Regions from separate parts of the Vibrio alginolyticus NBRC 15630 genome, predicted to be linked through region 2. Evidence: predicted binding sites of a transcription regulator. Region 2 holds the regulator's gene; each other region holds the start of a gene.
What was found. The regulator CRP, encoded in region 2, controls carbon source genes, mostly activating them, when cyclic AMP is high. The targets are predictions, from matches to a motif close to TGTGANNNNNNTCACA.

Region 1: a site for CRP is predicted at 2,725-2,740, ahead of deoD (purine-nucleoside phosphorylase). Genes of this name have one in related genera too.
Region 3: a site for CRP is predicted at 4,592-4,607, ahead of N646_RS16595 (glycogen/starch/alpha-glucan phosphorylase). Genes of this name have one in related genera too.
Region 4: a site for CRP is predicted at 5,225-5,240, ahead of ectA (diaminobutyrate acetyltransferase). Genes of this name have one in related genera too.

Annotation. Positions count from the first base shown of each region.
Region 1 covers NC_022359.1:125,278-133,476, forward strand. The annotation lists gene phrB (deoxyribodipyrimidine photo-lyase) at 1-697, opposite strand, end outside; gene N646_RS15865 (MerR family transcriptional regulator) at 720-1,520, opposite strand; gene N646_RS15870 (YbgA family protein) at 1,510-2,460, opposite strand; gene deoD (purine-nucleoside phosphorylase) at 2,859-3,569, shown strand; gene N646_RS15880 (lactate dehydrogenase) at 3,640-5,109, shown strand; gene N646_RS15885 (tetratricopeptide repeat protein) at 5,276-6,760, shown strand; gene N646_RS15890 (GGDEF domain-containing protein) at 6,744-8,199, shown strand, end outside.
Region 2 covers NC_022349.1:2,029,384-2,037,582, reverse strand. The annotation lists gene N646_RS09315 (aspartate aminotransferase family protein) at 1-298, shown strand, start outside; gene astA (arginine N-succinyltransferase) at 408-1,427, shown strand; gene astD (succinylglutamate-semialdehyde dehydrogenase) at 1,456-2,913, shown strand; gene N646_RS09300 (DUF1338 domain-containing protein) at 3,162-3,953, shown strand; gene crp (cAMP-activated global transcriptional regulator CRP) at 4,090-4,722, opposite strand; gene N646_RS09290 (phosphoribulokinase) at 4,963-5,832, opposite strand; gene N646_RS09285 (YheU family protein) at 5,958-6,170, opposite strand; gene N646_RS09280 (hydrolase) at 6,204-7,211, opposite strand; gene N646_RS09275 (TIGR02444 family protein) at 7,299-7,787, opposite strand; gene N646_RS09270 (ABC transporter ATP-binding protein) at 7,784-8,199, opposite strand, start outside.
Region 3 covers NC_022359.1:281,404-289,602, reverse strand. The annotation lists gene N646_RS16605 (polyprenyl-phosphate transporter) at 1-849, opposite strand, end outside; gene malT (HTH-type transcriptional regulator MalT) at 1,428-4,136, opposite strand; gene N646_RS16595 (glycogen/starch/alpha-glucan phosphorylase) at 4,871-7,324, shown strand; gene malQ (4-alpha-glucanotransferase) at 7,442-8,199, shown strand, end outside.
Region 4 covers NC_022349.1:478,830-487,028, forward strand. The annotation lists gene proV (glycine betaine/L-proline ABC transporter ATP-binding protein ProV) at 1-109, opposite strand, end outside; gene N646_RS02125 (DUF294 nucleotidyltransferase-like domain-containing protein) at 548-2,428, shown strand; gene N646_RS02130 (3'-5' exonuclease) at 2,428-3,174, shown strand; gene N646_RS02135 (BCCT family transporter) at 3,367-5,025, shown strand; gene ectA (diaminobutyrate acetyltransferase) at 5,341-5,874, shown strand; gene ectB (diaminobutyrate--2-oxoglutarate transaminase) at 5,909-7,174, shown strand; gene N646_RS02150 (ectoine synthase) at 7,189-7,575, shown strand; gene N646_RS02155 (aspartate kinase) at 7,662-8,199, shown strand, end outside.

The DNA of each region.
Region 1 (8,199 bases), on a different replicon from region 2:
GAAAGTCTCGCTCGCTTTGATACGCGTCACTGCGCTCCCGTGCAAATTCCCTAAGCTGCTTCAAAATATCATTAGTCGAAGCCAGCCAGTCTTCACTGGATTCTCGAGGATAGCTAAATGTGAAGCTTGAATTAAATCGAGCCGACTCTAATTGTTCGAGTACCTTTTTATTGAGTGGCGCTTGCTCGTGAGGTTTTACTACCGTCGGCATATGGAACTGCGTTAACCAAGCACGCTTGAATGGCGTAAATACCTTAAAATATTCGCCTTGCTTATTAAGAACCGTCGTTGGCGCGTGCACACATTTGTCATGAAACAGTTCAAATTCGATATCGTGAGAAGCTAACGCTTCACTTACTTGTGTATCGAGCTCTCGTTCGTTCACCTCATAGTGAATGTTTGCCATGACAGACGTGGCTTCAAGTGTTTCCGCCCACCCACTAATCACATCTGTACAATCGGAAAACGACGGCACCTCTTTGTACAAAAAAGGAATATTAAGGCTTTCAAGCTCCTCGTTAAGACAAGCTAAGCGACGAGCAATGAGGTCTGCCTGCATCGGCGCCATGTGATGCTCCCGCCACTGCTCTGGCGTCGCGATAAAGCAAGCGACGACAGGCTGACCTGAATCCAATGCCGCTTTGAGTGCCGTGTGGTCTAACGTACGCAAGTCACGTCGAAACCATACTAAAATCATGGTAGCTCCTATCTTTTGTCTACTAAGTTAGGTGTAATTTCTCTATCACTTCAGAGCACCCCATCCGATCACCTAGCTGTGCGTGAAGCATTTTGATGGACGCTACTTGTTTAGCAGCTAGTGCTTTATTGGAGAAAAGGTAGATAAACGAACCATTTTCAATGACCTCGTGATCTAGTAGACCAGAAACATCATCAACCTTATCGATCAAAGTCGTGTGATACCCTTGTTCACAAAGCTTCGCTGCTTGAATCCAACTCTCAGATTCTCTGTTTTGTTCAAAGCTAATGAGCAGACACTTTCCTTTGGAAGCGGCTTTGTTTTCAGAATCGATAACAAGGGCAAGACGAGTGATCAAACAAGTCTGAAATAACCCCACCTGCAAGGATCGCAACGATCCTTTTACCATATCTAGCGCATCAAATACTGGGCTAATAAACTGATCAATAACGAGTTTTAGTGGGTACTCTTTAAGAACAGAGGCAAGTAAACTCTCTGCTTTTCCTCGATTCAGGGTAGACAGCGCAAGCAGCATGTTTTCAACTTCTTCGAGTGTGCGAACCTCGTTTTTGACTTCGACATCGGCGCTTTTTCCTAGCAGCCCCTTCACTTTACCAATCGAAATCCCCTTCGCGAGCCAACTCTGGACTTCGCGAATCGTATCGAGATCTTGCTGGCGATAGAGTCTGTGTCCTTTTTCAGTTCGCTGAGGCTGGATCAAGTTGTATCTTCGTTGCCAAGCTCTCAGCGTAACTGGTTTTACACCCGTGATTTCTGCGACATCTCGGATCGCGTATAGTTTTTCTTCTGAACTACAAACCATAGCGTAATCTCATCTCCTGCGGATACGGTTCTAAAAACTTCTGTTTTGATAAATACTCGTCTGGGTAAGTATTTAAGTAATGCTTAATCAACGTAAGTGGTGCTAGCAGAGGCAGCATTCCAATACGGTAGTCGTGAATCACTGTCGCTAACTCTTCTTTTTCTTCTTTAGTTAGTGAGCGTTTGAAGTACCCTTGTAAATGCATCAACACATTTGTGTTATTTTTGCGGCTAGCCCGATTCGTTAACGCCTTCATCAGTCCTAAACGATACTCTTGGTAAAAGTCTTCAATTTCATAATTAGCGACATCGGCAACTAAGCGGCCAAGGGATCGGTATGACTCTGGGTGGTGTGCCATTAACGTCAGTTTGTAGCGCGAATGAAAGTCGATGATTTTGCCACGAGTAGGCTCACCATCCATCGAGTCGTAAAAGTCATTTAGACAAAATACTCGAGTAATAAAATTTTCTTTCAATACAGGGTCGTTAAGTCTGCCATCCTCTTCAACAGGCAACCAAGGCATTTTTTGCATCAATGTTTGTGTATACAAGCCAACACCTTCTTTCGCAGCACTGTTCTTGCTGTAAACCTTGACTCGCTCCATGCCACAAGTTGGTGACTTGGCACAAACGATGTAACCACAAAGCTGCTCGCTTTGAAGTTCATCTACTTTATTGGCCGAGTAAGTGAGCATATTGTCGGTATGATCATTTTCTGGATTTTTGGTTTCAACCAATGCAACACGCTCTTCATTAGAAACAAGACGAATTGTTGGACGGGGTACTGGCATACCTACGCCGACTTCAGGGCATACCGAAACAAAGTCAAAATACGGGCTGAGCTCTTTAGTCACAAAGTTGCTCACCTTATGACCAGAGTCAAAACGCACTCGTTCACCCAAAACACACGAACTGATACCTACTTTGATTGAAGATTCCATGATGACGCATCCCTATACAAAAAGTTTTGTTGTATAACTTATAGCAAGCCTTTCCAGATTGTACAAGAAAATAAGTTGTACAATTTAATCGTTTTACTTCACTCGAAAGTATTTCGATCAACCAGCTTTCAGAAAAAAGTTTGGCCCAAAAACAAAGAATTTGTGCGCGCAATCGACAAACTGCTCAAAAGCAAATCGATTGCTCTTTTGGTTTCAACAGATTTAGTTATCAATAGGAGTTGCAGTTTCTAAATACGTGGTTTTTGTGACTAAGCTCTCAAGGGGCTACTGTACGTCCCGATATTATTGCCTCAACGAAAACGAACAAGTTCAACAGAATTGGTAATAGCGTTCTATAATAGAGGCGTTTTATCAAAACAAAACTTTGGAGAGCACTTATGGCAACCCCACACATTAACGCACAACCAGGTGATTTCGCTGAAACAGTTCTGATGCCAGGCGACCCGTTGCGCGCTAAATACATCGCTGAAACGTTCCTAGAAGATGTGAAACAAGTTTGTGACGTTCGCAACATGTTCGGCTTTACTGGCACTTACAAAGGCAAAAAAGTTTCTGTAATGGGCCACGGCATGGGTATCCCGTCTTGCTGTATCTACGTACACGAGCTAATCGCTGAATACGGCGTGAAAAACGTTATCCGTGTAGGTAGCTGTGGTGCAGTACGTGACGACGTGAAACTAATGGACGTTGTTATCGGTATGGGTGCTTCTACAGACTCTAAAGTTAACCGTATCCGTTTCAACAACCACGATTTCGCAGCAATCGCTGATTACGGTCTTCTAGAAGAAGCAGTTAACCAAGCGCGCGCTCAGGAAGTGCCTGTAAAAGTAGGTAACGTATTCTCTGCAGACCTGTTCTACACACCAGAAGCAGACATCTTCGAGAAGATGGAAAAACTAGGCATCCTAGGTGTAGACATGGAAGCGGCTGGTATCTACGGCGTAGCAGCTGACCTAGGCGCGAAAGCACTGACTATCCTGACAGTTTCTGACCACATCATCCGTGGTGAAAAACTAAGCTCAGAAGAGCGTCAGAAGTCGTTCAACGACATGATGAAAGTTGCACTAGAAACTGCAATCAACATCTAAGAACAAATAGTAAGTAATAATTTGCAGCCAGAGTTATGCTGGCTGCCCGAATTATCCCGAGGGGGCGATTGTGTCTAACGGCGAACTGCCAAAAGACGCAGATGGGTTACAACTCAACTTTTGTAAAACATTGGCGTGTGACAACTTTGGATTGAGTGATGCAAAGCGTTACGTTCTGCAACATGCGAACCCTAAGCGTCCGGCGATGGTATGCCGTGAATGTGGAGCTTTCCCCCCCTTACTTAATAATCGCGATGTCGTGAACGAACTTCATCGCCTGCGGCACGTCCACAGTGACGGGTTGCCTGCTTGCCGTAATGATGATTGCGACAACTTTGGACTTTCTGTCCACACTCACAAACACCTCTATCACGCTTTCGGTTACAGTGGCGATCGCCAACGTTACCGCTGTAAAGTGTGTCAAAGTACCTTTGTCGACAAGTGGTCTGGTGCCAACAAGAAGCTTCAATTTCAAGAGAACTTGATGGGTTTATTGTTTACGGGATATTCCGTACGAGAAATCTGCCGCAAGCTTAGTATTAACCCAAAAACCTTTTACGATCATGTTGACCATATAGCTAGCCGCTGCCGCCGCAAGCTGGCAACCATTGATGCGCGCTGGGTAAACCACGCAACGTATTATGAATTGGCCTCAAACTATATTGCATTGCAACCGAACAGCAATAATGGTGTGTATTGGATTGTTTCTGGCGAAGCGCATTCTGGCTATATTCTTTGCCAGCACGTCAATTATTCCGCTGATGAAGAGCCAATCGCAACGCTCGATCATAATCCTTACGATGAGGTGTCTCGTTTTGTTTCCCAGGAGTATGTAGCGGAAGCAAGTGAGCCGCTTGCGGAACCTTCTTATCACCTCAGAGAGCGAATTGACCAAAAATACCAAACAATTTTGGCTCGCGGTAACGTAGAAGACCCTCTTGGTAATCTATCTGTATTTCATTACCCTTCAAAAGGGGCATTAGTCCGTCCGCCATACACCTCGTATGCACACTATTTGCACGTACTTGATATGTGCTGCCCAAACAAACGTGTATCTCTATACATGCCTCAAGATCCCCTACTACGTTCAGCTGCACTGAGCGTTTGTTTACCTCGTATTAAAGAGAAAAGTGTCGACTTGATGTACGTAGAAGAGGACGCTAGTTGGGACATGAGCACTCCCTTTGGCAAAGTCGATATCGCCTATATGAGTTGGTGGCGCGATCGTTGGGCAATCTCTAGTCAAAACGAAAACCACAAAGGCATTTGCTACCTCGCTGGCGATCAAAATGAGCCTGAAAAATGGTTTAACGTTGCGACAACTCGTCATGTGAAGTTTTATCAAAACCGCTTTCAGATTCTTTTCGAAAGCTTCATTAACGAGCCACGTCGCAAATTACGACCTGCTGGTATTTTACCTCTTTTAGATATATTCAGAGCTTGGCATAATTTGTGCTATCAGGATAAACAAGGTCTTACCGCTGCACAAAGGTTAGAAGTCTCTGATGCACCTTTGACAATCAAACAGCTCCTATCGTAGCTATTCTATTGGTAATTTAGATGTAGTAATTAGGGGTTGTAACGGTATACATTACGGCCCCTGATCGTTTACCAAAACGTTATCCGCATCGCTTTGGTAAAGAAACATGCATCTAACCACTTAATATTAGGTGTGATTTCCAGTTCGATAGTCATGGATGTGAACGTTGGATAAAAACCAAATTCAGCTAGAAGATGATCTCACTAAGCTTAAAGGCCAAATAAAATCGGCCCCTAAACATACCTTTAATATTGCGCAGCAATATCGTATCCGCGCGGAACAAATTTTATTTGTGGACGGAGAGATCAAAGCCTTACTCATCATGGCGCAATGCTGTTGGTGCCTAATGGATTACCGACAAGGCTTAAAACTCGTCAAAGACGCTTACAGCAAACAAACACAGCTTGAAACCGACGATCATCTCCCGGAAATTCTCCATCTTTTTGCTCTCCAATATTGGGGCCAAGCAAAGTATTATTCCGCGCAACAATATTGGATTAATGCGCTCGAACAATCTGCTCTCGTTGATGATGTTGAAATTCAAATCGAATCTCTAATTGGGCTTGGTAATGTATGGCGCATCACTAATGAACACCAACTTGCCGCTTCAACTCATGAGTTAGCCGTTAAAGTGGCAAACAATGTTCGTATTGCTTGGTTAGAAGGTAAAGCGCGCATCTTATTAGCTTGGGACTATTACTTACTAAATAAGTTTGTCGAGATGCTTACGGTACTGGATGGAGCAACCGAAGTATTAAAAGATCATGATGATAGTACATGGCAAGCCGAGATCTGGGACTTTAAAGGGTTAGCACTGCTTGGACTAGAACGCCTTGATGCGGCCGAAGAAGCCACCCAAAAAGCCCACCAGCTCGCCATTGAGCATGACCTCGTTTGGATGAAAGCACACTCTTTTATTAGCCGAGCAAGACTTGAGCTTTTGCGCCAAAATACAGACAGCGCTGCCAAGTTGCTACTTGCAGCAGAAGAGTCTGCACTCAGTTTCGACCACGGTGAGCTACTCAGCCAAATTTGCTTCCAACAATCACGAGTCGCTGAAGAACAAGGTGACTTTGAGTCTGCGTTTAACGCGTTCAAGAAATACCGTAAGCACGCACTCAAAATGCTCAAAGAACAAACTCATCGAATCAGCATGGATAAAGCAAGAGGCTCTAAACGCCAACTAGAGCAGCGAGCACGTAAGCTGATCAATCATATTCGCTCTCAACACGAATACGACCCTGAAAAACAGTTCTCTAATGTCGTTTCTGAGACCTACTGGTGGGAACAGTTAGTTTTGTTTAAAACGGAGCTCAAACGCTCTAACCACGCCATCATTATGATTCAGCATTCAAACCCCGAAGTTCTCGATGTTTGTACCGAGCTCGTTCATGCATTGACAACCTCCAGCGACCTCATCTCGAGAATTTCCAGTAACAGGCTAGCAATGTTAATTGCAGAAAAAGGTCAAGCAGCAGAAGAGGTCTACCGCACTGTCCAAGCGATGTTAGACATCTATCCATGGAAGCGACGCGGAATCAAAGGCCCGAAACCGATACTGTATTTGCAAGATATCCTGACCTTCCCATTCACGTTAGAACAGCTCGAAGAAAGTTATATTGAGGTAATGAAGAATGGAACAACTGCTTAGCAAGGTGACTGACGCAGGTATCGATCCTTCTTCCGTTTCAGGTGAAGAAGCGATTACGCTATGGGAACACATAGGGTTACATATTGCGTCAACAAACCGAGAGAAAGCGCATTGCTATATCATTAGCGCCGAGTATCGAAGAGAGATCAAACAGCTCAACGACAGCATTAGTGAATTGAAACAAGCGCTTGAGTTGCTTGTTTTACCAGAGGATGTAGAAGATATTCTTTCTGTGAAAGCAAGCTTGAGTGAGCGTTTGGTTGAAGTAGGTGACTACAATGCGGCATTAACCGAGTATGTTGCTTCAACCAATATCGCCGTCGAGTACGGCTATATTGATGAGTACGTATTGGCCATTATTGGAATGGGTAATTTGTGCGATGCCCATGGGGATCACCAACGTGCATTACGTTATTATCAAAAAATAGATGCTATCGATCACGCTATTGGCAGTCGATCCCTACGCCTTCGTTACAAGCTGTACATGCTTGCCTGTTATATCAGCTTGAACCGTACCGCAGACGCCAAAGAACTATTGAGTGAATGTGAAGAACTGAGCATTCTCGTCAGTGATAAAAACCTCGCCGCACAAATTCACCTCTACCGAGCCAAATTACATCGTCTGCAAGAAGACTACCCCAATGCGTTGCTGGCTATTTCGAATGTTCAGTATACAACGGGTAGTGCCACGACATACTGGTTATCCACGATGGTCAAAATTGAGACTGCGTATTGTCTAAACGGTGTAGGGCACACTTCTTTAGCTAATTTAACGTTGGACTCCATCAGTAAAAGGATTCAAAAGCAACTATCTCCTATCGTTACTCAACATTTTTATAACGCGATGAGTCAAGTTTACGCCTCTCAAGGGTTGTATCAAGAAGCATTAAATTGTGAAAAAAAAGCGCATAGAATCGAATCTGATCTTGTAAAACATATTCCGATCGGTGAGTTAGGGTCTGCTCAACTACGCCGACTTTCACGCTTTGAGTTACAACTCAAACTCATTTTGTCAGAGCTAGAAAACAAAGAACTAAAAGAAACCACCAAGCAGCATAAAAATACTGTTGCTCAGCTACAGCAGGACGTCTTTACCGATCCACTTACGTCTTTACACAACCGACGCTGGTTAGAAGTTAAACTAAAAGATCTACTTCTGCACGATACTGCATTTGCATTGATGGTCATCGATATCGATCACTTCAAATCCATCAATGACGAACTAAGCCACTTGGTGGGCGACAAAGCGATCAAAAGTGTGTCACAGGAACTGGCGTCCTACTTCAGATTTAAAGGCGCATCGTGCGTACGATTTGGTGGTGAAGAGTTCCTCGTGATCCTTGAGAATACCCAACTGGAACGCGCAGAAATGCATGCCGAGAATTATCGTGAACGGATTTATCAATATGGTTGGGACGATATTCTTGGTGAGCGGGGGC
Region 2 (8,199 bases):
GGTGTTGGCTGGTGTGCTAGAACGCGAAGCAATGTTCCGTGAAGGTCTAGAGAAGATCAACGCGAAGTACAACATCTTCTCAGAAGTGCGCGGTCAAGGCCTATTACTTGGCGCTGCACTAAATGAAGAATGGCAAGGCCGTGCGCGTGACGTGCTGGTTGCTGCAGGTAAACAAGGTCTCATGGTATTGGTTGCGGGTGCCAATGTCGTACGTTTCACACCATCACTCGTTATCACACAACAAGAAATTGAAGAAGGCTTGGCGAAACTGGATAAAGCGATCGCGACTTTAGTTTAAGCGCGATATCAGTTTAAACGTCAACGCAGACACCCCCGTCAAGGATCTCTGATGGGGGAATTGTTCCTACAATATAGTTAGGATCTTCTTGCATCTGGAGGGAGTATTGATGCTAGTAGTTCGCCCTATCGCGATGTCGGATTACGACGCACTGCACACTTGTGCGGTGGAGTCTGGTCACGGATTTACATCTCTACCGGTTAACGAAGAACTGTTAACCAATCGAATCAAACATTCAGAGTACAGCTTTGGTAAGCCAGATGTGGCAGAACCAGGCGATGAAGGCTACCTGATGGTTGGCTTTGACTCTGAAACGGGTGAGGTTGCGGGTACCACCGGAATCGAAGCATCTATCGGCTGGGATGTCCCATTTTACTCATATCACATTAGTAAAGTCGTGCACTCGTCGCCAAAGCTTGGCGTTAACAACGTCGTTAAACTGCTTACTTTTGGTAATAACTACACGGGTAACAGCGAAATTTGTACCTTGTTCTTGCGTGAGAAATTCCGCCAAGGTCTGAATGGTCGTCTAATGTCGAAGTGTCGTTTCCTAATGATGGCAGAGCACCCAGAGCGCTTCTCTGAAACGATCTTTGCGGAGATGCGTGGCGTTTCAGACGACGAGGGTAATTCACCATTCTGGCAATGGCTTCAAGAGCATTTCTTCTCTATCGATTTCACGCTTGCAGATTACCTGACAGGTATCGGCAAGAAAGGCTTTATCGCCGACTTGATGCCGAAACTGCCTATTTACATCAACCTGCTCAGCCCAGAAGCGCAAGCCGTGATTGGTCAAGTACATGACAACACGCGTCCAGCGCTGAAGCTGCTTGAGCGTGAAGGTTTTACCAACCGAGGCTACGTCGACATCTTCGATGGTGGCCCAACGGTTGAGTGTGATCTGCGTAATATTGAGTCGGTACGTCATTCATTCCGTGCGCAAGTCAAAATCTCTGAACATTCCAGCACACAAGACTTCTTGATGTGTAATTCATCTTTCGAGAACTTCCGTGCGACAGTCACTAAAGCGGCGTATGACGCAGAAACACAGAGCGTAATGATCGCACCAGACGTTGCGGATGCACTTTCGGTTGAAGAAGGGGATTTCGTTCGCCTTCTTCCGCAGTAACAGACGACAGAATTTAAGGATAGAAACAATGACACATTGGATTGCAGGTGAATGGGTACAAGGTCAGGGTGAAGCATTTACGTCTCTGTCGCCGTACAACCAAGAAGTGATCTGGCAAGGCAAAGGTGCAACGGCAGAGCAGGTGAACCAGGCGGTATCTGCAGCGCGTGAAGCGTTTATTGACTGGAAAAAGCGCCCATTTTCAGAGCGTGAGGCAATCGTGTTGGCTTTTGCGGAGAAAGTAAAAGAGAACAGCGAAAAAATCGCCGAAGTGATTGCCAAAGAAACCGGTAAGCCGATTTGGGAAACGCGCACTGAAGCAGCAGCCATGGCAGGTAAAATTGCCATTTCGATTCGCGCTTATCATGACCGCACTGGTGAGGCGAGCCGTGAAGCAGCAGGCAACCAAATCGTATTGCGCCACCGCCCATTGGGCGTGATGGCGGTGTTTGGTCCTTACAACTTCCCAGGCCACCTACCAAATGGTCACATTGTGCCAGCGCTACTGGCTGGTAACACGGTAGTCTTCAAACCGTCTGAGCAAACGCCATGGACGGGTGAATTGGCGATGAAGCTATGGGAAGAAGCCGGTTTGCCGAAAGGCGTGATTAACCTTGTTCAAGGCGCTAAAGAAACTGGTATCGCCCTAGCTGACGCAAAAGGCATTGATGGCGTACTGTTTACGGGTAGCGCGAATACGGGGCATGTATTACACCGTCAATTTGCGGGTCAACCAGGCAAGATGCTCGCACTAGAAATGGGGGGTAATAACCCGATGGTGATCTCTGATAAATATGGTGATTTGGATGCCACGGTTTACACCATCATCCAGTCAGCGTTTATCAGTGCTGGGCAGCGTTGTACGTGTGCTCGTCGTTTGTATGTGCCATTGGGTGAAAAAGGCGATGCGCTTATCACCAAGCTCGTTGAAGCGACACGCAATATTCGCGTAGACCAACCATTTGCAGAACCTGCGCCATTTATGGGACCGCAAATTTCGGTCGTGGCAGCCAAGTTTATTCTTGATGCACAAGCTAATCTACAGTCTCTTGGCGGTGAAAGCTTGATTGAAGCGAAAGCAGGAGAGGCGGCGTTTGTTTCTCCTGGTATCATTGATGTAACGAACATTGCTGAGTTACCAGATGAAGAATACTTCGGCCCACTTCTGCAAGTGGTGCGCTACGAAGGATTAGACAAAGCCGTAGCGCTAGCAAACGATACGCGCTTTGGTTTATCTGCTGGCTTGGTTTCAACCGACGACCAAGAGTGGGAATACTTCGTGGACCACATTCGTGCCGGCATCGTGAACCGCAACCGCCAGTTAACGGGTGCAAGTGGTGATGCACCATTTGGTGGTCCGGGGGCGTCGGGTAACTTGCGTCCAAGCGCTTACTACGCAGCAGATTACTGTGCGTACCCAATGGCATCAATGGAAGGTCAAGAAACTGTCTTGCCTGCAACATTGAGTCCAGGTGTAGCGCTATAAGATTTAATAATAGAGTCGCAACTATGCATTGCGGCTCACCTTGCCGGCGCATCATTTAGGTATGGGTTGTAGTGATCGTTGGCAGAACACGAAAAGTGAGCAAAGACTCGGAAAAGCGTGTTGACTGACTGGCATTTACCGTCACAGGTTGATGGTTGCTCGTTCATTATTCTGGACAACTTTTGTTGTGAACGAGCAGCCAACTTCCGCTTACCTTTAAACTCTACATCTCGTAACAAGGAGTCGTTATGACGCCCGATGTGTTATTTGAATCGCTATGGCAAGATTACATTCAACGTCTTTGCCCTTCGGCGGCTAAAGTGCATCAGCTGCTTCAAGAAGATGAGCCTCTGATTAATGATCATATAGCTTTACGTACCTTCAATATCGCGCCTCTTGGTATTGAAACTCTAGCTAAGCCATTTGTAGCTATTGGTTACAAGGCGTGTGGTGATTACGTTTTCGAAAGCAAAAAGCTGGTTGCTAAGCACTATGAGCACCCAGATCCGAAGAAACCTAAAGTATTTATTAGTGAGCTAAAAGTTGAAGAGTGCTCGTCTGAGCTACAAGAGATTGTGAAAAATTTGGTGGCACAAGTCGATGCTGACAAGCTGAACGATAGCGCATTCTTACATGGTGGACGCTTGTGGGATTTAAGCTTTGCTGATTACCAAACGTTGGCTAAAGAAAGTGAGTACGCATCTTGGCTTGCGGCGCATGGTTACGGAGCAAACCACTTCACGGTGAGCGTTAACCAGCTCAATGAATATGAAGAAGTGAAGCAGGTAAACGATCATCTGCGTACCGCTGGGTTTACCATTAATGAAAATGGTGGTGAAGTGAAGGGCACTCCTGAGGTGTTGCTAGAGCAGTCATCGACCATGGCAGATAAAGTAGCGGTTCGTTTTAGCGAAGGCACTGAAATTATCCCTGGCGGGTTTTATGAATTTGCTAAGCGCTATCCGATGGAAAATGGTGATTTGTACCCAGGTTTCGTGGCCGCTTCAGCTGACAAAATCTTTGAAAGTACGAATGGCTAAGTTTTAGGGTTAACCTGTTAAGCTTACTCATTAGTGTTCGCTGCACCCTATCTCATTTGGTCATGAGCAAATAAAAAGCCACCAATGTTGCCATTGGTGGCTTTTATAATTTTGTTCGTGTCACTCTAGTTTGAGATTAACGAGTACCGTAAACCACGATGGTTTTACCGTGAGCAGAGATTAGGTTCTGCTCTTCTAGCATCTTCAAAATACGACCTACTGTCTCACGAGAACAGCCAACAATTTGACCGATTTCTTGACGAGTGATCTTGATTTGCATGCCGTCTGGGTGAGTCATTGCGTCTGGTTGTTTTGCAAGGTTCAGAAGCGTCTGAGCGATACGACCAGTTACGTCTAGGAACGCCAGGTCACCCACTTTTTGGCTAGTTACTTGAAGACGACGAGCCATCTGCGCAGAAAGACGCATTAGGATGTCTGGGTTTACTTGGATAAGCTGACGGAACTTCTTGAAAGAAATTTCAGCAACTTCACAAGGAGATTTAGCACGAACCCAAGCTGTGCGCTCTTGGTCTTCCTCGAATAGACCAAGTTCACCAATAAAGTCTCCTTGGTTTAGGTAAGAAAGGATCATCTCCTTACCTTCTTCGTCTTTGATAAGAACCGCAACAGAACCTTTAACGATGTAGTACAAAGTTTCTGCCTTTTCGCCCGCGTGAATTAGCGTGCTCTTTGAAGGGTACTTATGAATATGACAGTGTGAAAGAAACCACTCTAATGTTGGGTCGGTTTGAGGTTTACCTAGAACCATAATATCTCACTTCCTCTGCAGGGTACGCTTGCGCTATCCATATTTTAGCTAAGCCTGAATTAGGCCTACTAGAATAAGAGCACTTTTTATATGCTGCAAGCTCTCTTGTGTTTCGGTAAGAAATAGTATCCTTTTTCGAAAACGATTTCTTGATTTTAATCGTGCCATGATTGAGATTTTGTAAGCAAAACTGTGCACATGATCACGGTATGAAAAGTAAACATCTTCGCAGGCAGGTTTTTAGCCAATTTTCCCTGTTTCGATGAGCTGTTGTAGGATAGGCCGAACTATGAGCTCCATTGCAAAGCTCATCTTACCGCCGGGTACGACAATCGTGTTGTGGCGTGACATGAATGAGCCATCAATCATGGCCAGCAGATATGGGAAGTCGACATTCTTGATACCGCGTAGGCGAATCACCACAAAACTCTCATCCAAACTAGGGATGCCTTTTGCATTAAGTGGGTTGGAAGTATCAACGGTCGGTACGCGCTGGAAGTTGATGTGAGTACGAGAAAACTGCGGAGTGATATAGTTGAGGTAATCGTCCATGGATCGCACGATTGAGTCCATTACCGCTTCACGCGAATGGCCGCGATCGCGAGTGTCACGTACGAATTTTTGGATCCACTCTAAGTTCACAATCGGCACCATGCCAATTAAGAAATCCACATGTTGAGCAACATTAACATCGCCATCGACCACGCCACCATGTAACCCTTCATAAAACAGCACGTCGCTGTTTTCGGGTAAGTCTTGCCACGGTGTAAACGTGCCTGGCATTTGATTGTAGGGAACCGCTTCGTCAAACGTGTGCAGATAACGGCGCACGCTGCCAGTACCGTCATGCCCGAACTTACGGAAAAACTCTTCTAATCCCGGGAAGTCATTAGCTTGTGGGCCAAAGTAGCTAATGTGTCGACCTTGCTCGCGGGCTTTGCGAATTTCGATGTCCATTTCTGGGCGAGTAAAGCGATGGAAGCTATCGCCTTCAACCCATGCGGGTTTAACGTTCATCATATTGAACATTTTACGGAAGGCTTCAGATGTAGTGGTCGTGCCGGCACCGGACGAACCAGTAACCGCAATAATTGGGTGTTTAGCTGACATGACAAACCTTGTCGAAAATTACTTACCTGTAATGTGCAGTAGAGTTACTACTGCACGGTCGATATCCCACTATAGCACGTAACAATACCTTGTCATCGAGTGGGATACGGTAAAATGTGAAGGGTCTAAAATTTTGTTTTATGCTGAATATCGACGGTTTCGTGTAGCTCAGAGAACACGATAACCGCTTCACCTTTTTCCAATTGAGCTTTAACTTGATCAATTTTGTCTTGCAAAGAAACCTCGACGGTTCCGTAATCCGTTCCTTCGCGTAAGACGAATTCACGAATTAAGTTTTCCAATGTTTCCGGCGCAATGTCTTGCCATGGAATGATCATAAATACCTCTAACTTTTATGATGAGCGGCTAGTTTACTGCGTTCGTTGCTTGGATACAGCAGAAAGGTAATCTGCGGCGATACTTTCGTAATACGCAGGCAGCGCTTCCTCCAACCAAAACTTAGGTTTTAACGCCGTTCCTGTCAGGAAGCCAACATGGCCGCCGTGCTCAAAGAGACGGTAATCAATGTTATCTGGCAGAACAAACTTCGGGATCACATCGTCGGTCATGAACGGATCGTCTTTGGCATGGATGATCAGTGTCGGTAGCGTGATTTGTTGTAGTTTACTTAAGCCAGAGCATTGGTCGTAATAATCTTGTGCGTCTTTAAAGCCGTGCAGTGGTGCCGTGATCAAATCATCGAATTCATACAATCGTGTGACACGTTTTATTGAGTTGTAAGACAAAGCGAGCTCGCCATGCAACAAGTGATGTTTTTGCAACGCGTTGCGTTTGAGTGAAGAGAGTAGGTAACGGCGATACACTTTCGAAAAGCCTTGTTCAATACGGTTTGCACACGCTGCTAGGTCTAAAGGCGCTGAGATAATAGTCGCTGCATTCAAAATAGGGTGGTCTTTATATTGGGCTAAATAATTCGCCAACATGTTACCGCCAAGAGAAATACCAACCGCAACTTTGGGGTGATCAGGAAAACGTTGTTCAAGGTGCTCTAGGAAGTAACGAGCATCCGTCACTTCACCCGAATGGTAAGCTCGTGCTTTTTTGTTTGGTTTACCGCTGCAGCCACGAAAATGCATCATCACCGACAGCCATCCAGATTGAGCAAATGCATTCATTAACCCATTGGCATAAGGGCTATAGAAGCACCCCTCTAACCCATGAAATAAAACAAAAATCGGCTTTTTTTGTGCAGGCTCTTGGGTTGGGTCCTCGCTCCACGCGAGATCGAGAAAGTCGCCATCGGATGTATCGAGGGTTTGCCAAATCGGCGTAAATAACGCTTTTTTGCGAATAAAACGCGGCAAAAGCGTTTGGAGATGCGGGTTTTTGATCCCGGCGGCTGCGAAAAATTGTGTCATACCTAACTGCTCTTATGCGGTCCTTCGGTGTCCGTTGAAGAACTTATTAATATAATCCTTTATAAAGATTATAGGTATTCTACAGATTTATGGGCGTTTTGGTGGTTGAATGTTTGGCACCGGCATAGCAAAGGCTTGCTGCAAATGCTCCCCACCGAGTTGACGACAGTATCTCAACGTCAGTGGGTCACCATCATTTTTGAGTAGTGCAAGTGAGTTAATGCAGTCCACCAAATCCGCTTGTTGCTGCTTTTCTAGTTGCAGCTCAAACTGCAAGGTCTCACGATACAAAGCGTCATTGACTTGAGACTTAAGGTGGCGACGAAGGTCGCGAAAGGAGTGAAGTAAAGTTTCGCTCCTACCTAGACAGTCTTGCACCAAGGGCCAGTCTTTTTCTTGGAAAATGAGTTGCTGCTCATCGAGCCATCTGAGCAGCAGGAGTAGGTTCACGTTACCGTGGTAGTTGTTCTGTAATGATAAACACGCCTCTTTCACTTCTCGCACACCATAAAATTGCAGACTAAACTGCCAAAGGTGTTCTAGGGTGAGTGTGTATTCAGCGTGTTGATTACTCATTGATTAAACTCTAGCTCCATCTGCTCCAACGTTTCTTGAGCAGACATCCATTCCATTTCAATTTCTTCGAGCTCAGCTTTACTGGAAGCTTGAAGTGCCAGCACTTGGTTAAGTTTAGCTTTATTTTCGGCCGCATACAGTGAGTTGTCCGCCAATTGTTCTTCAGCTTCGGCCAGTGCAGCACCTAACTTATCCATTTTATTTTCTAGTTGTGTCAGCGTTTTGCGAATTGGCGCTGTCTGTTTTCGAAACTCTGCATCGCGACGTTTTTGCTCTTTCTTCGCAGCTGCGCTGTTGGCCGTATCTTTGCTTGGCTGCGCAGCCTGCGCTTCTTTGCGTTCCGCTCTTTGTTGTTCGGTTAACCATTTATAATAGTCATTTAAATCACCGTCGAACGGAGCAACTTGTCGAT
Region 3 (8,199 bases), on a different replicon from region 2:
AGCAAGTACTAACTGAGAAGGTTGTGATGTCACGTGTTCAAATTCAAATGGTGATAGGTTGTGCTGTAGCAATGGCACTTGTTCGCCCTTCGAATTGGTGCGCCAAGTGATGGTTTCTTTCCATGGCCAAATCTTTGGCAACGTACCAATCATTAATCCAGTCAAAAACATCAGGGTGAAATCACGGAACTTGCGTAGTAACCACGACAATAAGTGAGAGAAGGACAGTAAACCGATCACGCAGCCAGACAAAAATAGCGCTAATGTATCGACTTGAAAACCTTTCACTGCGGCTAATACAGGAGCATACATGCCAATCAGCAGCAAAATAAAACTGCCAGAGATACCCGGCAAGATCATCGCACAAATCGCGATAGCTCCAGCGAATAAGGTGTTAATGGCCGTTGGTTCCATGTGTAAAGGTTTGAGCACAGTAATACTATAAGCAAACCCGACACCAACGAGCAGAATGACAAAGCGGACAAGATCGCGTTGCTCAACCTGACGAATAATGTGATACACAGAGACCAAAATTAGACCAAAGAAAAATGACCAAAGTGGGATCGGGTGTGTGTCAAGAAGCCAAGTAATCAACTTTGCTAGCGTTGCAATACTGGTGAAAATGCCGGCAAACAGAGCGATTAGGAAGAATCCGTTGATGTGATTAAACGCGGCTTTAAACCCTTCTTTTCGCCAGATAGAGAAAAGTGAGGGGTTAATGCGTCGAATGCTTTCAAGCAGCGTATCGTAAATACCAGTGATAAACGCGATGGTGCCGCCAGATACACCAGGTACAACATCTGCTGCACCCATGGCGATTCCCTTGAAGAAAGTAATTAAGTAGTTCATTGCTCTAATGCTAAGTCGTTTCGATGGCAGAGAGTATACAAACATTGCGATGAAAAAAGTATGAAATAGTGCTGTAACTACTTGGTTTTATATCCAATCTATTGCCTATCTTTATTACCCGCCAAGAGACAATGCCGCCGTAACGAGCTTTTAATGCTTGGTTTACATTTTTGAGATGATTAACTCTACTATCAATTATCAATCTTGGTTGCATTGTGCAATTGCAATTTGCATTGTCAAATTGCATTTTGATAATTTGCGCGTGAATAAATCCAGCTTATATGAGATCTTGTGCCCAAAAATAAGTCTTTGCATTTTGGCATGATTAATGCATAATACTGCTCGACCCTTCTTAAGCCGAGGGTCACCTAGCCAACTGACGTTGTTAGTGAATACAATTTGTTCACACTAAATATAAGCCAATTGCGATTATTGCGGTTGGCTATTTTTTTATATGAACAACGTTACTTACGTGCTTTGCAAATTGCACTTCTCTTACTGTCAGTCATAAAAAAGGGCTGACGTGTTACGCCAACCCTTGTGTTTTACTTTACGTTTTAACCCGTTTATCGAGCAGTTCAGTATCCCATCAACTGCAGCAAATTTTCAGCTGTCACAATGGCTTCTTTACGATTAGCAATATTAAGCTTTTGGTACAGGTTGCGAATGTGGGTTTTAATTGTCGTACCTGCCACATCCAGCTCTTGTGCGATTTGCTCGTTACTAAAGCCTGAATAAATCAGTCCCAGAACCTGCCATTCGCGTTGTGTTAATGGGCTGGTACGTACTAGCTCTGGCACATTAGGGTGATTCACCAACTTTTCAATAAAGTCTTCATCAAAGTGAATTGACCGGCTACGTTGATTCGATGAAATGTCCTTCATTAACTGTTGAGCACGGTGACGCTCAAGATCGCCCAGTTCATGGCGGAGGCTCAACTTCTCCAGCAGACCGCCAATGGTTGCACCATCAATCAGGAAGTTTCCGACCATGCCAGTTTGGTTCGTCATTACTAATGCTTCTTTTAACAGTGCCTTGGCTTGCTCCTCATCTTTTTGGCGAGCAGAAAGGACCGCTTCAACCACTAAGTTGCGATTAGTATCTGTGATTAGGTTAGTGCGACGAGCTTCACCTTGGAGAAAATCTAACGCAGCACGAGCGTCGGTATATTGGCCTAAGTTAATGTGGGCGCGAGCAATGTTACGCCATTGCAATTGAGAAAAGTGGTTGCATGCCGATTCAGGACGAACCGCAGTGTTGAGCCATTCTTGCATTGCATCGGTATTCCCGCGCGCTTGCCAAAATAGAATCAACGATAGTGAAGCGTTTGCAGTCCAATCTACGTGGTAAGTCGACTGTTTCATCAAGTGTTGGATGTGCTCAATGAATTTACCGGCTTTGTCTAATTCACCGCGTCCAATCGCAATACGCGCCAACATCGAATAGCTATGTAAGTGCTTGCTTGGTGAATGGTTTTCGAGAATTTGCAGACCTTTGTACGCGCATTCTTCCGCTTCATCAAGTCGGTTCCAGCACCAAAGTACTTGCGCGCGAATACGCAGCAAAAATTCATGAAGAGGAACATGCTGAAGCTGCTGATCTTCAATCAGACGAAATGCGGAATCTTGTAGTTCAAAGGCAGCTTGCACGTAACCTTGTGCAATTAAAATCTCGCTTTGCTGCAATATTGCCCATAACGCTTGGTGATATACCTGATACTGACGAGCTAGCTTTTCAGTTTGTTGCATCATCGGCAAAGCACGGTCTAGTTTACCTAGCACGTGGTTAACTTCACCAACAACCGAAGTCGCCACAATTCGGCTACGGTAAATAGTGTTATCAAGTTGGCTAAGCGCTAGCTCCGCTAATTCGAGAGCTTTTTCTGGTTGGTTACTGTTGATAGCCACTTGAGCAAGCAACGCGTTTGCTTGACCTTGATAATGAATATCTAACGCAATGTTACGCTTTTTGTGTTCCTCTTCCGCTTCTTCAAGCAGGTGGCCCACTTGGTTATAACGATGCTGACTTTGAGCCAACCATGCTCGGAGCATCGTAAGTTTTGGGTGGCTGAACAACAGATCATCGTCCAACTTGTTAATTGAGCTTTCCAGTGTGCTGAGTTCGCCTTGGTTAAACATCTTCCAGCCGAATTCGTTTAGGATCTCTACCACTAAGTCCTTATCATTCGATTTTTGTGCATGATGAATCGCTTGGTGTGGTGCTTTTTGTTGTAACCAAGCGATAGCAGCATTGCGGTGGAGATCTTTTTCTTGCTGAGGAATACGAGCTTGGCGCTCATGAGATAAAAACTCGCCAAATAAGTTATGGAACCGGAACCAGTTCTGTTCCCCTTCGAGCGGGTAAATGAATAAGCCGTAACGGTTAAGCGATTCAATCATTCCCAGTGCATCTTCGCGTTGGGTAAGGGCAAACACTAACTCATCATTGAAGTGGTCAAGCACGGATACTTGCATTAAAAAGTGACGAGTTTCGTGATCGAGTAAGTCAAACACTTCTTCGACCAAGTAATCCCACAAGTGCGCGTGATTGAACTGCGATACCGACTCTACAGTTTGTGCCAATGTGCGGTTTTGATGTTGGGCTTGTAATGCGATCAACTGCATCGCCGATGGCCAACCTTCAACATAGGTTCTTAGGCTGTTCGCCATGTCTTCATCGATACCATCGGCGATACGCTGGTTAAAGAAGCGAGTGGTTTCTTCGGTATCAAACGCCAACATCTCGTTGCCGATTTCGATCATTAAATCACGAACACGTAAGTTTGCAGTGCCCAGAGGCGGCGCTGCACGACTGGTTACCACAACGGTGAGGTTGTCTGGCATGTGCTTTAAGAAGAAACGCATGGATTCATGGATTTCATCATTCGTGATTAAATGGTAGTCATCAAGCACCACGTAGCACTCTTGATGAAAGTCAGCCATTTCAGCGAACACTTCGCTAAATAGGGAGCGTAAAGACGAGATCTGACGTTTTTCCGCCAGTTTTTGTGCGTTAGCGCAACTGAAGTTGGTGGCTTTGTTTAATGCTTGAAGCAGATAGTTTACAAAGCGAAAGCCGTCGTTATCGCTGTCATCAATGCTGTACCAACCGACGTTTGGCTTATCGGATAGCCACTGCGCTGCCATTGTCGTTTTTCCGTAACCTGCTGGGGATCGGAATAAAACCAATTTGTAGTAAGGCGCTTGCTGTAGTAAGTCCAACACTCGTGGGCGCACGATGGCATTGTGCAGGCGTCCTGGTCGAGTAAGCTTAGATGGAATCCACATTAGTAGTTATGTCCTTATTTATGTATACCCAAATGACTGCAACGTGATCATTCTAGTAAAGCCCCCTTGAAAGCCGTCTTACTGAATGATGTCATCAGCATCAAAAACACTGTTTGAATGCCGGATAATGTCGCTACTGTTGGGGCTTGCGTCCGTCTGAAAAACCATTCCATACGGTCACTTAGATATAAAAGCTAGCGAAAACTAGAAATAACTCACATCGCCTAATTCTAGTTTGTATAAAAAGCGTACAATCCTGTGAGCTGAGTGGGATGTTACGACATCAGAAATGTTCGTTACTTTGATCCACTTCCTAATTCTCAAGGGTTGATGGATTTACCATCAACTACGCCCTTTATTTGTGATTGTCGTCACTTAAATATCGTTTGTTTCGTTAGCGTTAAGATCGCGTTGCACATAGATTACGAAAAGTTCTTCTACGCTGACCGAGTTAATGTGACCGATATTACAATTTTCACATCATCAGATGAGTGGACTATAAAAAGCGTCATGAACGGGTTTTAACCTTTCTCACATTCCATTGTGATCAAAATCACTAAGAACTGGTGCAAAGTTCACTTTGTTGAGATTTGGATCACTAACCTAGCAATGGTACCCCCTCTACGCCCTCAGCCCTCCTCCTTCAAAGGATGAGAATTAGGAGGATGTTTATTCACAGAGGTAAATGCACGATGTATGGCAGATGAATTACCAAAAGACGTGAGAATTTCGTAATGAAACCTACTCAACAAAAACAATTTGACAAGAAGTCGTTCCAAGAAAGCGTAAAGAAACACCTATCTGTAACTTACGCTCATACGATTGAAAACGCAGACAGCCGCGCATGGTACCTAGCAATGGGGCATGCTCTGGCTGAATTTACTACTCTAGATTTGCTTGCGACAGAAGAAGATCCACGCATTAAAAGTGCGAAGAGCGTTAACTACCTTTCGCTAGAATTCCTTATCGGTCGTTTGACTGGTAACAACCTAATCAGCATGGGTCTGTATGAACAAGTAACAGAAGCAATGGCTGAACTGGGTTACAACCTAACTGATCTGCTAGAAGAAGAGCGCGACCCATCATTGGGTAATGGTGGCCTTGGTCGTCTGGCTGCGTGTTTCATGGATTCATGTGCGGCACAAGAATTCCCAACTGTCGGCTATGGTTTACATTACGAATACGGTCTATTTAAACAGTCATTCAAAGATGGTCGCCAGCAAGAAGCACCTGACGCTTGGCGCGGTGTAGAAGGCTACCCTTGGGAAATTGCGCGTCCAGAACTTGCGCAAGAGATCGGTTTCTACGGTCACGTTGAAGTGATTAACGAGAACGGTAAAGAAGTTCGCAAATGGGTACCAGGCATGACAGTAAGAGCAATGCCTTGGGATCTTCCAATTGTGGGTTACGAATCAGACACGGTTTACCCGCTACGTCTTTGGGAATGTCAGGCGATTGCACCATTCTCACTAGCAAGCTTTAACAATGGTGATTACTTCGAAGCTCAGCACGCACTGATCGACGCAGGTAACATCACTAAAGTGCTTTACCCGAACGACAACCACGAGAAAGGTAAAACACTGCGTCTAATGCAGCAGTACTTCCACTCAGCAGCGTCTGTACGTGACATCCTACGTCGCCACGAAGCTGCGGGCTACTCGCTAGCGGATCTACCTAAGCAAGAGACTATCCAGCTTAACGATACGCACCCAACGATTGCGATTCCTGAACTAATGCGCATCCTGATGGATGAAAAAGGTTTAGCTTGGGAAGCGGCTTGGGAAATCAGCTCTAAGACATTTGCGTACACCAACCACACGCTACTTCCAGAAGCACTAGAGACATGGCCAGAGTCGCTAATCCAGCACCTGCTACCACGTCATATGGAGATCATTTACGAGATCAACCACCGCTTCCTACAAGACGTACGTGCAATGTGGCCGGGTGATGTCGCGAAGCAACAGAAGCTTTCTATCATCGAAGAAGGTTTCCACCGCATGGTTCGCATGGCAAACCTATGTGTAATCGGCTCTTACGCAGTAAACGGTGTAGCAGCACTTCATTCTGAATTGGTTAAGAAAGACCTATTCCCAGAGTTCCACGAAATGTACCCGACACGTCTACACAACGTAACGAACGGTATTACGCCACGTCGCTGGTTGAAGTTCTGTAACCCAGGTCTGTCTCAGCTTATCACTGAGAAAGTCGGCCCAGAATGGCCAGCGAAACTAGAGCAACTTGAAGGTATTGCGAAGTACTCTACTGACGCGACATTCCAAAAAGAATTCATGGCAGTGAAGAAAGAGAACAAAGAACGCCTAGCAACTTGGGTGAAAGAGAACATGGGTATCGAGCTCGATACTAATGCAATCTTCGATGTCCAAATCAAGCGTCTGCACGAGTACAAACGTCAGCATCTAGACTTGCTACACGTACTGTCTCTGTACCACCGTATTCTTAATGAACCAGGTTTTGAGTGTACGCCACGCGTTGTGTTCTTCGCAGCAAAAGCAGCACCGGGTTACCACCTAGCGAAAGAAATCATCTTCGCAATCAACAAGATTGCAGACAAGGTGAACAACGATCCTCGCATCGGTAACAAGCTGAAAGTGGTATTCATCCCTGACTACCGCGTGAGCATGGCTGAAATCATTATCCCTGCGGCTGACGTTTCTCAACAAATCTCGCTAGCGGGTAAAGAAGCATCAGGTACAGGTAACATGAAGATGGCGCTAAACGGTGCGCTAACTATCGGTACAATGGATGGTGCAAACGTTGAGATTCGTGAGGAAGTAGGCGATGAGAACATCTACATCTTCGGTCTAGATGTTGAAGGTGTGAAAGCGCTGAAAGCTCAAGGTTACAACCCATTTGATTACTACAATGCGGATCACCTACTCAAAGCGTCAATGGACTTGCTATTGGGTGAAGAGTTCACACCAGGTCAACCAGGCTTACTGCGTGCAACGTATGACAGCCTACTAGACGGCGGTGACCCGTACTTATGTCTTGCGGACTTTGCATCTTACGTGAAAGCGCACGAAGACATGAGCGAACAATATAAAGATCAAGCTGGCTGGGCGAAGAAGGCCATTCTTAATACCGCCCTTGTTGGCAAGTTCACGTCAGACCGCTCAATCCGCGACTACGTGAACAATATCTGGAAACTTGAAGCGGTGAAACGCTAATAGAACCTAGTTAAGACCAAGGTAGCCAAGCGCTACCTTTGGTCATTTTCCAAAAGAAGTTATTGATAACAATAAAACCCTACATGGAAGGTGTTGGTATTACCTTCGGAGAAAGCGATGAAAGAACAAACAGCATTAAAGAAAGTCGCGGAAATGGCGAGATTGGCTGATAGCTATGTCAGTGCTTGGGGAGATGAGGCGAAAGTGTCTGAGGAGACGCTACGCCGCTTGCTCGCTTCGCTTGGCTACGATACTAGCAGTGATGAAAAACTACTGGCTTCTGCTGAAAAGAAACATAAAAAAGACGTACTAGCCCCTGTTCTTGTTTTACGCGACGGCGAACCAGTCGAAGTGGAACTAAACCTAGGTACGAGTGCTCGTGAGAGTGAATTCAGCTGGCGTTTAGAAACAGAACAAGGAGAGGTACTTGAAGGCTATCTTCAGTCCCAAATTGTTCGTGATGAGCGTGCTGAGGGTGGCCCTCTAGTGTTTGCATTGCCAAAGAACTTGGCTTGGGGTTATCACAAACTGATCATCAGTCGTAAGCGTCGTAAAACACCTTACGAGATGTCATTGATCATTACGCCGAAAGCGTGTTTCAAACAAGACGATCTAAACCAACACAAAAAGCTATGGGGTCCTAGTATCCAGCTTTACACACTGCGTACTCAGCATAACTGGGGCATCGGTGATTTTGGCGACCTAAAACAACTGGTGAGTGATATTGCCTCTCGTGGCGGTGACTTCATTGGCTTGAACCCTATTCACTCGCTGTTCCCTGCGAATCCAGAAGGGGCAAGCCCATACAGCCCGTCTTCTCGTCGTTGGTTGAACATCATGTACATCGATGTAAGCTCTGTACCTGAGTTCGCGCT
Region 4 (8,199 bases), 1.6 Mb from region 2:
GTTCAAAAATACCGTCTTTATCGACGCCTTTGTCGATAAGCGAGAAGGCTCTCTCTGGGTCTTCTCCAAACACTTTATACAGTCCCTTAACTTCCAGTATGGGATCCATGTTATCTGTCCTTTTTCGTGTGTTTATAACTGTTTAACGATTTGTACTCTAATTAATTTTAGTTCAACTTTCAATGAAAGGGGGTTGGTTAACTAGTTATGCTGTGCATAGAGAATTAGTTGAGCAAGGTCTGTTCAACTCTTGTTTTTTATATTTAAAACAATTGCTTGAGATGTGTTTTTATCCGCCATAACGTTGCCCTGACGTAGGGTTGAATTTATTTTGAATTTTTTTGTACATTTCAACTCAACTCACTTGCATAGATATAAGCCGTGATAGCTTAGAGCTCTACATATAAAAAGGTTAGAGCTCTAATTTTTGGTTAAGGCTTGGTCCTGTGAAATCGGTTAGGTACTGTTATCCTTAGATTTATTTATTGCTTGATTTCACTCAGGGTGATATTTATCGCTGTAGTTTAGGCAACGTATGGAATAAAAAATGGAAGCCGAACAGTTAGAAGTGCTCAATTTCATTAGCCAGTACCCACCTTTTGATGACCTACCTGAAGAGCAGCTTAGAAAAATTGCTCTCAATGCCGAGGTTGCATACTTTCGGCAAGGAACAAAAATCCTTAACTTCGGAGATACGATCCGCGACTTGTATATGGTGAGAAGTGGGGCGGTAGAGATTTATCGACGTAAAGGTGAACTTTACAACAGGATTGATGCTGGTGGACTGTTTGGTCAGATGGGGTTGTTGATGAACAACCGCGTACGTATGCCAGCCAAAGCGATAGAAGACACTCTCGTTTACTGCATTCCGGAAAACATCTTCAATGAACTTTGTGATGAGTTTGAAAACTTTGCGGACTACATGGAACTGGAAGATAGCGCGCGTTTGCGAAGCGCAATATCTAGCCGCTCCGAAAGCAATGACTTTACCACCGCTAAGGCACGTAAAATCTTAGCAAGAGATCCAGTAACTCTGGAGGCAACGGCTTCAATTCAGGAAGCTGCGATACTAATGGCAGAGGAAAATGTCACCTCTCTGCTCATTATTCGCCCGACAGAGGAGCTCACAGAAGAAGATGATGAACAGCTGCTTGGAATATTGACTGATCGCGATCTTTGCATTCGCGTACTAGCTCAAGGTATTGATACCAATATTCCAGTGAGTGAGGTCATGAGTTATGACGTGGTTTCATTGGATTATAACGCCTATGTGTTTGAGGCCATGTTAACCATGTTGCGTTACAACGTACATCATTTACCAATTTTAAAAGATAAAAAGCCGATAGGAATTATTGGCATGACGGACATCGTTCGTTACGAATCTCAGAACAGCCTATTGCTAGTGAGCTCTATTTTTCAGCAAACCAGTGTCGAGGATCTCAAGCAGGTTTCTGAACAAGTAAAAGACTGTTTCGTAAGAATGGTCAATGAAGATGCCAACGCGCACATGATTGGTCGAGCCATGTCGGTTATAGGCAGTAGTTTCAAACAACGCCTCGCTGAATTAGCTGAGCAAGAGTTCGGCCCAGCGCCCATTCCTTATTGTTTAGTCGCAATGGGTTCAATGGCGAGGGATGAGCAGCTAATTGTAACGGATCAAGATAACGCCCTTATTCTCGATAACAGTTATGACGTTGAGATTCACGGAGAGTACTTTGAAAAGTTTGCTAAATTTGTTTGTGATGGTTTAGCGGCATGCGGCTATGCTTATTGTACTGGAGACATTATGGCTACCAACCCAGAATGGCGAAAAACTCGTGCAGAATGGGAAGAATGCTTTGGAAACTGGATAGACAATCCAACCCCTGAGAGATTGTTAAATAGTAATATCTTTTTTGATCTCCTCGGTGTGCATGGGCGAGTGAAATGGGCGGAGCAATTAAGCAGCTTTATTGTGAGACGAGCGAAAAGAAATAACCGCTTTCTTGCTTGTATGGCGTATAACGCAATACGTAGGACGCCTCCACTGGGCTTTTTCAAAGACTTTGTGATGGAGAAAGATGGTCGTCATCGCAACTCGATTAACTTGAAGCGAAGGGGGACGGCTCCGTTGGCCGATTTAATACGGGTGCATTCTCTGGCAATCGGTTCGCGATCGCAAAACTCTTTCGACCGTTTAGATGACATTAATGATGCTGGCATTTTACCGAAAGGTCGAGGTTTGGATTTAAGGGATGCGATGGAGCTAATCTACATGGTTCGAATTCGTCACCAAGCCCTTGATATAGAAAATGGAGAAGAGCCAGACAACAATATTGAGCCGGAGAACATGTCTGAATTTGAACGTCGAAACTTAAAAGCAGCATTTCAAATTCTAAGTAACGCTCAGAACTTCATTAAGTTTCGATACCAGAGAAGTAGCAAATAATGTGGTTCTCAAAAAAAGTAGAAAAAGAACAGCCGTTGTTGGATACATCCCAGACGCCAGAGTGGTCAATGTTGTTCAAACAACTAGCTAAAGAAGCGAAAGACGAGAGGCTCAAACGCTACTATTCGACACCGATGGTTAATGGGGAAACACCAATTGAACAAGTGCCATTTGTCTCGGTAGACTTTGAGACAACAGGATTGAACTCGGAAGAGGATGTCATTCTCACGATCGGACTTGTGCCGTTCACTATTGATCGTGTTCAATGTAATGGTTCTGCTCATTGGGTCGTTAACCCAAACAGAGAGTTAAACCACGAGTCTGTCATTATTCACGGTATCACTGACTCTGAGGTTAAAAACGCGCCGCAGCTGTCTCAGATCTTGGGTGAAATATTGGATGCGTTGTCAGGCAAAGTGGTACTTGTTCACTACAAGAACATTGAAAGGCAGTTCTTTAATAACGCCTTGCTAAATAGCATCGGAGAGGGGATACAGTTTCCTGTTGTTGATACGTTAGATATTGAGTATGCGATACAACGCCGTGAATGCAGAGGTTTTATCAATAAGTTGAAAGGCAAGAAACCCGGTTCTGTACGATTAGGGCACGCTCGTGAAAGATATGGCCTCCCTGCTTATCAACCTCACCATGCCCTGACGGATGCGTTAGCAACTGCGGAGCTGTTTCAAGCACAACTGCAGTATCACTTTAATCGAAACATGCCAATATCTTCGGTTTGGCAATAGGCGTTATTTATGGTGAAAACAATAAAATGCAATGAGAGATAGGGGGCTTTAAGATTATGATGGCGGATTGAGTAACCGCTTATAAGAACAATGTTTTATGAACATGTGCTTGGTAGTGATGAAGACGTTTCATTACTCGAACTCCGACGAAAGTAATTTAAACTTGGTCACGTATTTTTAAGGAGATTATCCGTGAGCACCGATAATAACGGTGGCATTCAACGCCCCGATGGAAAAGTAAACGCAATAGATACTGACTATCAAATTGGTCAGGATAACGTTGCGCTAAAGGTAGGCCCATTTGGCCTTGATATTCACAACCGTGTTTTTGCAATTTCTGGCTTAGCAATCGTCATGTTTGTTGTGATAACACTATTATTCCGAGAACAGGTAGAGCCGTTTTTTGCAGACCTACGAGCGGGTTTGTTACACAATTTAGACTGGTTTTTTCTCGCTTCAGGTAATATTTTTGTCATTGTCTGTGTCGGATTGATCTTCACACCATTGGGCCGTGTGCGAATCGGTGGTACTGAAGCAACACCGGATTACTCCTATGCCGGATGGTTGGCAATGCTATTTGCTGCAGGTATGGGCATTGGTCTCGTATTCTTCGGTGTATCAGAACCGATGTCCCATTTTAGTTCTGCGATTGGTGGCGTGAGCGTTGAGAATGGTGTACGTACTGACTGGGCACCGCTAGGTGGTGCAGAGGGCGATGCAACTGCAGCTTCGGCATTAGGGATGGCTGCGACGATTTACCACTGGGCACTTCATCCGTGGTCAATATACGCGCTCTTGGCTCTTGGACTGGCTATCTTTTCATTTAACAAAGGTTTGCCACTCACCATGCGCTCAATTTTTTACCCTTTGTTTGGTGAGCGTGTATGGGGTTGGACTGGTCATATTATCGATATTCTTGCAGTGGTAGCGACGGTTTTTGGTTTAGCAACATCGCTAGGCTACGGTGCGTCTCAAGCCGCAACGGGTTTGAACTTCCTGTTTGATGTCCCAATGACCAATACCACGCAGGTTATATTGATTATTGGTATTACTGCGCTCGCTTTAATCTCTGTTGTGGCTGGACTCGATAAGGGCGTGAAAATCTTATCTGAAATCAACATGGGTCTTGCAGCGCTGCTATTGCTATTTGTTATTGTTGTTGGCCCGACGATTGCGATTTTAACTGGTTTCTTCGAGAACATCGTTTCCTATGTGGCTAATATCCCTGCCTTATCTATGCCATTTGGACGAGAGGATGTGAATTACTCTCAAGGCTGGACGGCGTTTTACTGGGCGTGGTGGATTTCTTGGTCACCATTTGTGGGTATGTTCATCGCACGTGTGTCTCGCGGTCGTTCAGTTCGTGAGTTTATTATTTGCGTTATTCTTATCCCATCTTCAGTTTGTGTGTTATGGATGACGGCTTTTGGCGGTAACGCAATTAGCCAATACGTTAATGATGGCTACGAGGCGGTGTTTAACGCAGAACTACCTTTAAAACTTTTTGCCATGTTAGATGTTATGCCATTGGCTGAGATAACATCTTTTGTCGGCATTATCTTAGTCGTGGTGTTCTTCATTACCTCTTCTGACTCAGGATCACTGGTTATTGATACTATTGCTGCGGGCGGTAAGGTCGATGCACCAACGCCACAACGCGTGTTCTGGTGTACGTTTGAAGGTTTGGTTGCGATTGCATTGATGTTGGGTGGTGGTCTAGCTGCTGCTCAAGCAATGGCGGTGACGACTGGTTTACCGTTTACTATTGTTTTACTTGTTGCAACGGTATCTTTGATAAAAGGTTTGATGGATGAACCTCGTCCAAAGGCGGTTTCTAAGAAATCAAAATAACTAGTATCAGCAGTTAAATTATTGATAAAAGCGGTATGCGAAAGCATGCCGCTTTTTTTTTGGATTTCTATTTTTCTCTGAGAAATGAACAGCATGGAAAACGGTCTTATTCTGGTTGTTTTTTGTACTGTGCATTTAGGTGACTATTTAATAAATTAGACCTCGAACTATTTTAACTTTTGGTTAATAGGTTTATTTTTGTGATTTGAATCACAAAAATACCGATAAAAAGGCGGATTATTTGATTTTTAGTCGCGAGGGATGCCCATAATAAAAAGGAAATTTAATTAGACCTCAAAGGATATGTATTTTCACATGATCACATCAGCACCTTGGGTCCTTTATCCAGAGATTGGAGAAGACTCAAGTAAAAAATGGATTTTTCGTGAGCCTAAAATCTCTGATGGTGACGACATTTACAGCTTGATTGCAGACTGTCCTCCATTGGACATGAACTCATCTTATTGCAATTTCCTACAGTCTACGCATTTCAGCAAAACCAGTATTTTGGTTGAGCAAAAAGGCGAAATCGCAGGTTTCATTTCCGGTTATCAGAAACCAGACGAGCAAGACGTTTTATTTGTCTGGCAAGTTGCAGTCTCACCTCGCTTTAGAGGTCATGGTTTAGCATTCCGCATGTTGAAAGAACTTCTCACCCGAGAGGAATTAGGCGGTGTTAAATCGGTAGAAACTACCATCACGGAAGATAATAAAGCCTCTTGGGCACTGTTCAAAAAGTTAGATGCGATGAACGGCAATTCTGGCCAAGTAAGCACATTTTTGGATGAAGAAGCCCACTTTAAAGGCAAACACGATACAGAATATTTGTATCGCATTCCTCTCAAATAATCCTCAAACAATAGGAAATAAAAACGGTCTCATCATGGATATTTTCAAAAAGCAGGAATCCAACGTACGCTCATATTCAAACAATTTCCCGGTCGTTTTTCGTAAAGCGAAAGGCTGCTGGCTAGAAACAGAACAAGGTGAACGATACTTAGACTTCCTTGCTGGAGCGGGATCTCTAAATTACGGCCATAACAATCCAGTACTAAAACAAGCGTTGCTTGAGTACATTGAAATGGACGGTATTACTCACGGTTTGGATATGCACTCAGAAGCGAAAGCATCGTTTCTGGAAGCGTTGGATACTTACATCCTTAAACCAAGAAACTTGGATTACAAGGTTCAGTTTACGGGCCCAACAGGTACTAACGCTGTTGAGGCGGCATTGAAGCTGGCTAAAAAAGTAAAAGGCCGCGACAGCGTCGTTGCGTTTACTAACGGTTTCCATGGTTGTACTGCTGGCGCACTGGCTGCAACGGGTAACCAGCATCACAGACAAGGTAACGGTTCTAGTCTAAGTAACGTCACTCGTATTCCATTTGAAGGTTACGCTGGCGTAGATGGTCTTGCGCTGTTCGAAACCATGCTAAATGATAACTCTGCAGGTATGGATAAACCAGCCGCTGTACTTCTTGAAACTGTGCAGGGTGAAGGTGGTTTAAATGCTGCTTCAAACGAGTGGTTACAACGTTTGAGCAAAATCTGTAAAGCCAATGACATTCTTGTGATTGTCGATGACATTCAAGCAGGTTGTGGACGTACCGGTACTTTCTTTAGTTTCGAGCCGTCTGGTATCCAACCGGATATCGTGACGCTATCGAAGTCGATCGGTGGTTACGGTTTGCCGATGGCTGTCGTATTACTTAAGCCTGAGCTTGACCAGTGGAAGCCAGGCGAGCATAACGGTACGTTCCGTGGCAATAATCACGCCTTTATTACTGCTGCAAAAGCACTAGAAATTTACTGGGCAAACGATGATTTTGAAACACACATCAAGCAGTGTTCAGACAAGGTGAGTGCAGTGATTGACCGTTGTGTTCGTCGCTTTCCACAAATGTTTGTGCAGAAAAAAGGCCGCGGCATGATGGTTGGTATTGAATGTATCAATGGTGACATGGCATCTGAAATCGCGAAAAACTGTTTCGAGAATGGAATGGTGATAGAGACAGCGGGTCCAGACGATGAAGTTGTGAAGTTCTTCTGTCCACTAACCATCAGCGAATCAGAGCTAGATCAAGGACTAAGCATCTTTGAAAATGCAGTAGAGACTATCGCTGCGAAACATTTCAAACAAGCATCTTAATAAGGATTTTAATTATGATCGTCAGAACTCTAGATGAATGCCGCAACAGCGAACGACGTGTTGTTTCAGATAACTGGGAAAGTGTCCGCATGTTGTTGAAAGACGACAACATGGGTTTCTCTTTCCACATCACAACGATTTATGAAGATACAGAAACTCATATTCACTATCAAAACCACCTTGAATCGGTGTTTTGTATGAGTGGTGAAGGTGAGATTGAAGTTGTAGGTGGAGAAACGTACCCAATCAAACCAGGTACATTATATATCCTTGATAAACACGATGAGCACTACTTGAGAGCTTATAAGAATAAAGAAATGGTAATGGCGTGTGTGTTTAACCCACCGATTACTGGCGCTGAAGTGCACGATGAAAACGGTGTTTATCCTCTCGTTGACTAAAAGATGATGGTGGGGTGCTTTGCCACCCCACACTTTACTATCTCTTCTTTTTTCTTTTTAAAGTTACCAATCAAAAAAGGCTTATCATGACATTTACCGTAGAAAAAATCGGCGGTACATCAATGACAGCATTTGATGCTGTTCTCGACAATATTATTCTTCGTCCCAAAACACCATACAATCGTATTTTTGTCGTATCTGCATACGGTGGTATGACCGATGCGCTGCTCGAGTGTAAAAAAACCAGTAAACCAGGCGTTTATCAGCTTATCGCGAAACGCGACGACAAATGGGAAGAAGCGTTAGCGTACGTTGAAAGCCGTATGTTGCTGACCAATGAAAATATTTTTGCGGACCCAATGAATCGTATCCGTGCGGATAAATTCATTCGCTCCCGCATTGCTGAAGCGAAAAACTGTATCGCGAATATTTTAGAAACCTGTCAGTACGGTCAATTTTCGTTGCGCCAGTACTTGCCTCAAATTCGAGAGTTTCTCTCGTCTATCGGTGAGGCACATAGTGCTTACAACACAGCACTAAAACTAAAAAATATGGGTATTAACGCTAAGTTCGTTGACCTGTCTGGTTGGGATAATCAAGCGCCAAGAAGCCTTGATGAGTCGA